One region of the Micromonospora sp. NPDC007208 genome, then DNA from elsewhere that is predicted to be linked to it. Evidence: riboswitches for the same ligand, from Rfam matches in the RefSeq annotation. Region 1 holds a riboswitch; the other holds the start of a gene.
What was found. A riboswitch is a leader RNA that binds a small molecule or an ion and turns the genes downstream of it on or off. The one in region 1 is predicted to bind S-adenosylmethionine.
Positions count from the first base shown of each region.

Region 2: it holds a riboswitch for S-adenosylmethionine, as region 1 does, so the genes downstream of both, ACFYL6_RS23230 (aminotransferase class V-fold PLP-dependent enzyme) here and thrC (threonine synthase) in region 1, are expected to answer to the same signal.

Region 1 covers NZ_JBIAFG010000026.1:49,966-53,363, forward strand. Annotated here, with positions in the region: gene ACFYL6_RS32105 (hypothetical protein) at 1-61, shown strand, start outside; gene ACFYL6_RS32110 (hypothetical protein) at 73-795, shown strand; gene ACFYL6_RS32115 (YbaB/EbfC family nucleoid-associated protein) at 792-1,223, shown strand; gene ACFYL6_RS32120 (YbaB/EbfC family nucleoid-associated protein) at 1,220-1,591, shown strand; gene ACFYL6_RS32125 (hypothetical protein) at 1,588-1,788, shown strand; SAM riboswitch class I at 1,896-2,031, shown strand; gene thrC (threonine synthase) at 2,042-3,328, shown strand.
Region 2 covers NZ_JBIAFG010000013.1:5,683-9,080, forward strand. Annotated here, with positions in the region: gene ACFYL6_RS23225 (aromatic acid exporter family protein) at 1-756, shown strand, start outside; gene ACFYL6_RS23230 (aminotransferase class V-fold PLP-dependent enzyme) at 770-2,038, opposite strand; SAM riboswitch class IV at 2,085-2,205, opposite strand; gene ACFYL6_RS23235 (PrsW family intramembrane metalloprotease) at 2,229-3,398, shown strand, end outside.

The DNA.
Region 1 (3,398 bases):
CGCCACCCACTACGAGGAGCAGGAGCGGGTGCGGGGCGAGAACTTCACATACCAGGATTGAACGGAGCCGCGATGTCCGACTCCTCGCTCTACTCCGACCGACTCGACGGCGACACCACCGAAAACCTCTGGGTGTTGGTCGGTGTCCTCGGCACCGCGCTCGCCGCGGCCGTCTGGCCCACCGGTGGCGGTCCGGCGGTGGTGGCCAGCCTCACCGCACTCGTCGAGATCAACATCCGCACGCCGGACCCGTGGGACAAGGGTTCCGAGGCGTGGAACGACATGAGCGACGTGTTCGAGCAGTGCAAGGCGGGCCTGACCCGGGCGCGCGGTGACGTCGACACCTACTGGGCCGATCAGGGCGCCGAGGCGTTCAAGGCGTTCCTGGAAACGCGCATCGAGCCCGCACTCGACGCGATCGCGCAGGCGGCGAGCAACGTACGGAACATGTGCGACGACATGTGGTGGGGCCTGACCACGAACCTGGTCAGCTACATCAGCGTCACGGGCGCGGCGCTGGTGGCCGCCGGTGTGGCCTACGCTTCCGGCCCTTATACGCCGGCCGTGCAGTGGGCGATCGTCGGAGCATGGGCGGCGTTCGCCATCACGACGCTCACCGCGGTGCTGACCTTCGTGCAGCAGGTGTGGACGGCTGGGCGTGACGTCGGCGACGCCTTCAGCGTTCTGGAGAACATGTTCACAAGCGACAGTGACCGGATCGACACCACGAGCCTGCAACTGCCCGAGCAGGTCCGGGTTCGCATCGCCGAGCCGAAGGGGTGGGTGAAGGAGTGAGCGACGTACCAGCGTTCGAGCACGCGGCGCGCGAGGCGGAACGCGCGGCCCTGACCGGCGGGTCGCTGCGAGCGATGACCGATCAGCTCAACGGGGTCCTCGCCCGGATCAGCGCGGCACAGGAGGCGGTCTACGAGGGCACTGACGACTCGGGCACCGTGGTGGTCAGGGCCACCGGGGCCGGCCGGGTCGAAGACGTCTACCTCAGCCCGCAGGCGTTCCGCGACCTCGACGCGCAGGCCCTCGGGGCAGCGTGCGTGACCGCCGTGGGTGACGCGAGGATGCGCGCCGCCCAGGCCCTGACCGCGACGATCGCCGAGGTCTCCGGGCAGCCCGCTCCGGTCGACGTTCCCGCACCAGCGCCGCAGGCGTACGACCCGGCGTCGGCCGCCGAGGCACTGCGTACCGCCGCCCGGAGGGCCGGATGAACCCCGATGCCCTCTCGGCGATCCGTCGTGACATCGCCGCCGCGATGGAGTCGGCGGCGGATTTCGTCGAGCGGCCGACGGGCGACCAGTATCAGGGTGCGGCCGGCGACGGCGCGGTGATCGCAACCGTCGGCATCGGCGGTCAGCTGCTCGACGTACGGATCACACCGCAGGCCCGGCGTTCCGTGGACAACCTCACCCTCGGCGAGCACGTACGCGACGCGATTCGAGCCGCCGAGGCCGAAGCCGAGCAGGCCCGCAACGCCCTGCTCGGGTCGCTGACCATCGGCGGCCGCTCGGTCGCCGAGATCCTGGCCGACCCGGGCGCCGCGATGCCCGGCACCGTTCGACCGCGGTGGCAGCGATGACCCCCGCGCAGCGCGCCGTGGTCGTCATGGTGTCCGTGGTGGTCGCGCTTCTCGTCGTGTCGGGTGCGGTCTGGCTGCTCGCCGGCGGTGACCGGCCCACGGGTGGCGCCATCGCCACTGCGGGCTGGGTTCTCGTGGCCCTACTGGCCGTCTTCGGGGCCGTCGCGGTCTACCTCGGGCGTCGACGCCGCCGCTGACCAGCAGCGCACGCCACCCGCCGGGATACCGGCGGTTCGCTCACACCGTGGGATCTGCGGTAGCAGCGGCCGACAGCGTTGTCCTAGACTCGACGGCACAACTGAATACCTCATCCAGAGGGGCTGAGGGATACGGCCCGACGACGCCCCGGCAACCACCCCGCGCGCTCACCGCTGAGCGACCCGCGGGGCAGGTGCCAATTCCGTCCCCGCCGCACCGTGCGATGCGGGGAAAGATGAGAGGACTCTCGACATGACGTCGACGCTCGTCACCTCCGGCATTGACACCTCCGCCAGCCCCGCCCGCGCCCTGGTCTGCCGTGCCTGTTCGGCCCGCTACCCGCTCGCCGCCCAGCACGCCTGTTACGAGTGTTTCGGCCCGCTGGAAGTCGACTACGACACCGCCGCACTGGCCACCGTCACCCGCGAGCAGATCGAGGCCGGCCCGAACAACATCTGGCGGTACGCCGCACTGCTCCCCGCCGGTCAGGACCCGGCCACCCGGGTCACCCTCGACCCGGGGCTGACCCCACTGGTGGCGGCCCCGCTCCTCGCCGCCGAGTTGGGCATCACCGCGCCGCTCTGGGTCAAGGACGACAGCGCCAACCCCACCCACTCGTTCAAGGACCGGGTCGTCTCGGTGGCGCTCACCGCAGCCAAGGCGCTCGGCTTCACCCGGTTCGCCTGCGCGTCGACCGGCAACCTGGCCAACTCGGTGGCCGCCCACGCCGCCCGCGCCGGGGTGCCCTCGGTGGTCTTCATCCCCAGCGACCTGGAGCAGGGCAAGGTCATCACCACCGCCGTCTACGGCGGCGAGCTGGTCGCCATCGACGGCTCGTACGACGATGTCAACCGGCTCTGCGGCGAGCTGGTGGAGACCGACGAGTTCGAGGACACCGCGTTCGTCAACGTGAACGTCCGGCCGTACTACGCGGAGGGCTCCAAGACCCTCGGCTACGAGGTGGCCGAGCAGCTCGGCTGGCGGATCCCCGCGCAGGTGGTCATCCCGATGGCCAGCGGCGAGCTGCTCACCAAGATTGACAAGGCGTTCTCGGAGCTGGTGGAGATCGGCCTGGTCGAGGCACCGGCCGACGGCTGGAAGGTCTTCGGCGCGCAGTCCGCCGGCTGCAACCCGATCGCCGTCGCCCTGCACGCCGAGACCGACACGATCATCCCGGTCAAGCCCACCGGCATCGCCAAGTCGCTCAACATCGGCGACCCGGCGGCCGGCCTCTACGCCCTGGAGGCGGTCCGCCGCACCGGCGGCTGGATGGAGTACGTCGACGACGACGAGATCCGTGCGGGCATCCGCGACCTGGCCCGGACCACCGGGGTCTTCGCGGAAACCGCGGGTGGGGTGACCGTGGCCGTACTGCGCAAGCTGGTCGAGTCCGGTCGGCTCGACCCGACGGCCGAGACCGTCGTTTTCAACACCGGCGAGGGCCTGAAGACGATCGACGCGGTGGCCGGCCAGGTCGGGCCGACCCACCACATCAAGCCCTCGCTGCGCGCCGCCCGCGACGCTGGCCTCCTCGGCTGACCTCGGGGGCCGAGTGGATCAGTCGGTAACTGGGTTTTCGCTGTGAGTGTGGAAAACCCGCCGCTACGGA
Region 2 (3,398 bases), on a different contig from region 1:
AACCTGGAGATCCCCCGCTTCGTCGACGCGTTCCTCGGCGGTGGGATCGCGCTGCTGGTCACGGCCGTGCTGCTGCCGCTGAACCCGCTCCGAGTGATCAACCGGGCCGCCCGACCCGCCCTCGACCTGCTCGCCTCCCAGCTCGACGCCACCGCCGACGGGCTACGCAACCGGGACCGCGCCGCCATCCAGAGCGCGCTGGAGAGGCTGCGCAACAACAAGGATGAACTGGCCACGTTGGGCGAGGCGATCGAGGGGGCGAAGGAGACGGCTACCCTCTCCCCGGCCCGCTGGCACCGCCGCGACGAACTCACCCACTACGCGGAGGCAGCCGACCCGATCGACCGGGCGATGCGCAACAGCGGCACGCTGATCCGCCGGTCCGTCACGCTTGTCGAGGACGAGGAACCGGTGCCCGATCCGATGCCGGACGCGATCGGCCACCTCGCCGAGTCGGTCCGGCTGCTCAAGCACGAGTTCGCCGCCGGCGAGGAGCCGCAGAAGGCCCGGGAACGGTCGCTGCGGGCGGTCAGCGAGGCCGGCCGGGCGTACGGCGCCGGGGTGGGCTTCTCCGGCAGCGTGGTGATCGCCCAGATCCGCACCACCGCGAGCGACCTGCTGGTCGCCTCCGGGATCGAGCAGGAGGAGGCGAACCGGTGGATCCGCACCGCCTTCGGGGAGCAGGAACGCCCGGTCGGTGAACCCGCCGAGGCCGGCGAGGCGCCCAAGCCACCCACCGCCCCGCCGGTCGGCTGAGCGCAGGCCGCGGTCAGCCCAGCTCGGCCAGCGCCGCGAGCAGCCGGTCCACCTCGGCTGCCGTACTGCCCAGCCCGATGCTGGCGCGGAGCGCGGTGGGCGGCAGGTCCCGCCGGCCGGTCCGCCCCGCCGCCTCGCTGAGCAGACGCCGGGCCAGCGGGTGGGCGCAGAACAACCCGTCCCGTACGCCGATGTGGTGCTCGGCGGCCAGCCGGGCGGCCACCTCGGTGGAGTCCCATCCGGCGACCACGAACGAGACGATGCCGACGCGGGGCGCGTCCGGGCCGAAGGTGCGCAGCTCGACGACGTGCGGCAGGGCGGCGAGGCCGGTCCGCAGCCGGGCCAGCAGGGCCTGCTCGTGGGCGGCCAGCGCGGCCTGGTCCGCGTCGTCGAGCGCCGCGCACACCGCCGCCAGGGCAACCGCGCCGAGCAGGTTCGGGGTGCCGCCCTCGTGTCGGGCCGGGCCGGTCGCCCAGGTCACGTCGTGGGTGGCCGGCCCGACGTGGCTGGTGGCCCCACCACCGGCCAGGTACGGCGGGGCGGCGTCCAGCCAGTCCGCCCGGCCGATCAGCACGCCCGCGCCGAACGGCGCGTACAGCTTGTGGCCGGACACGGCCAGGTAGTCGACGTCGAGCGTGAGCAGGTCGACCGGGGCGTGCGGGGCGAGTTGCGCGGCGTCGAGCACGATCCGGGCACCGTGCCGGTGGGCCACCCGCGCCAGTTCGGCGACCGGCCACCGCTCACCTGTCACGTTGCTCGCACCGGTCACCGCGACCAGCACCGGCAGCGCCGGGCTGCTGCCCCGGCGCAGCTCGGTGAGGGCGGCGGCGAGGTCGCGTACCGCCCCGTCGGGGTCGGCGGGCACCGGCAGCCGTACCGACCCGCGCGGCCAGGGCAGCAGGTTGGCGTGGTGCTCGGAGGCGAACGTGACCACCGTGGTGCCGGCCGGCACGGCCCGGGCCAGCAGGTTGAGCGCGTCCGTCGTGTTGCGGGTGAAGATCACGTGATCGTCGGCGCGAGCGCCGAAGAAGTCACCGATCGTCTGCCGTGCCTGCTCGTACGCGAGGGTGCAGCGCCGCGACAGCGCTCCCGCTCCGCGATGCACGCTGGCGTACCAGGGCAGCAGCTCGGCCACGGCGTCGGCGGCGGCCCGCGCGCACGGCGCACTGGCCGCGTAGTCCAGGTTGATCTCGCCGGGCACGCCGAGGACGTCGAGCGGCGCGGACGGCGCCGACGGCACGGTGGGCAGGCTGGGCAGTGCGGGAACGAGAGTGACGGACACGCCGGAACCTCCGGGGTCAGGGACCCCGGGTGCGACATCGGGACGGGGTCCGCGCTTGCCCAGCACACCGATCGGGCTGGGCCCGGTCATCACCCGGGGCACCCCACCGCGAACTCGACGAGGGTTGCCGGCCAGCAAGCCGGGGCTTGACGCTGGCGCTCGTGACCTGTCGGCAGCATAGCGGCTACCGATGCGACCGAACCAGCCGGCGGGGGATGGCTACGCTGACCGCATGGCCGACACCCCGCCCGGTTCACCGCTGCCGCCGTCGCCCGCCGCCCCGCCCGCGCCCGCCGCCCCACCCGTGGGCGAGACGCCCCGGATGCCGCTGCGCCGACTGGGCTGGCGGCGGTTCCTGGTGCTGGCCGGGGTGGTGCTGTTGATCGCGGCGTGCGCGGTGTTCATGGTCTTCACCCTCGGCCAGTCGCTCGGTGCGCAGGCCCTGCTGATCGGGGTGGTCGCCGCCATCCTGCCGGTGCCGGTGCTGGTCGCCTGCTTCCTCTGGCTGGACCGGTACGAACCCGAGCCGCTGAAGTACCTGATCTTCTGCTTCGCCTGGGGAGCGTTCGTCTCCACCGCCGCCTCGCTCACCGTGAACGACTTCGCCGCCAACCGTTTCGCCGACTGGGGCCTGCCGTCCGCGCTCACCGGGGTGCTGGTGGCGCCGTTCATCGAGGAGCTGACCAAGGCGCTGGGCCCGATCCTGCTGCTGGTGTTCCGCCGCCGCGAGTGGTCCGGGATCACCGACGGCCTGGTCTACTGCGGGCTCGCGGCGGTCGGCTTCGCCATGGTGGAGAACATCCTCTACCTGGGCGGGTTGGGCTACGCGTCCGGCGCCGACCGCTACGGCCCGGCCACCGGCATCCAGCAGGTCATCGCGATCTTCATTCTGCGGATCCTGCTGTTCGGATTCGCTCATCCCCTTTTCACCTCGATGACCGGTGTGGGGCTGGGTATCGCCTCCCGGACGGCCGACCGGCGGATCCGGGTGCTCGCCCCGATCGCCGGCCTGCTGCTGGCGATGATGCTGCACGGCACGTGGAACCTGCTGCCCACGCTGACCCAGGCCACCGGCGAGGCCATGATCATGCTGTACGGCTTCCTGGGCCTCATGGTGCCGGTCTTCTTCGGCACCGTGGGGCTGGCGCTGTGGCTGCGCGCCTGGGAGGGGCGGCTCACCGAGCGGGCACTGCCCGACTACGTACGCGCCGGCTGGCTCAGCCCGCCCGAGGTGGCCGCCCTGAGCAGTCTCGGCCGGCGACACGCCGCCCGTAGTTGGGCGCGGCGGGTGGCCGGCGACGCCGGGGTACGGGCGATGCGGGGTTACCAGTCCGCCGCCACCCGGCTGGCCCTGCTGCGC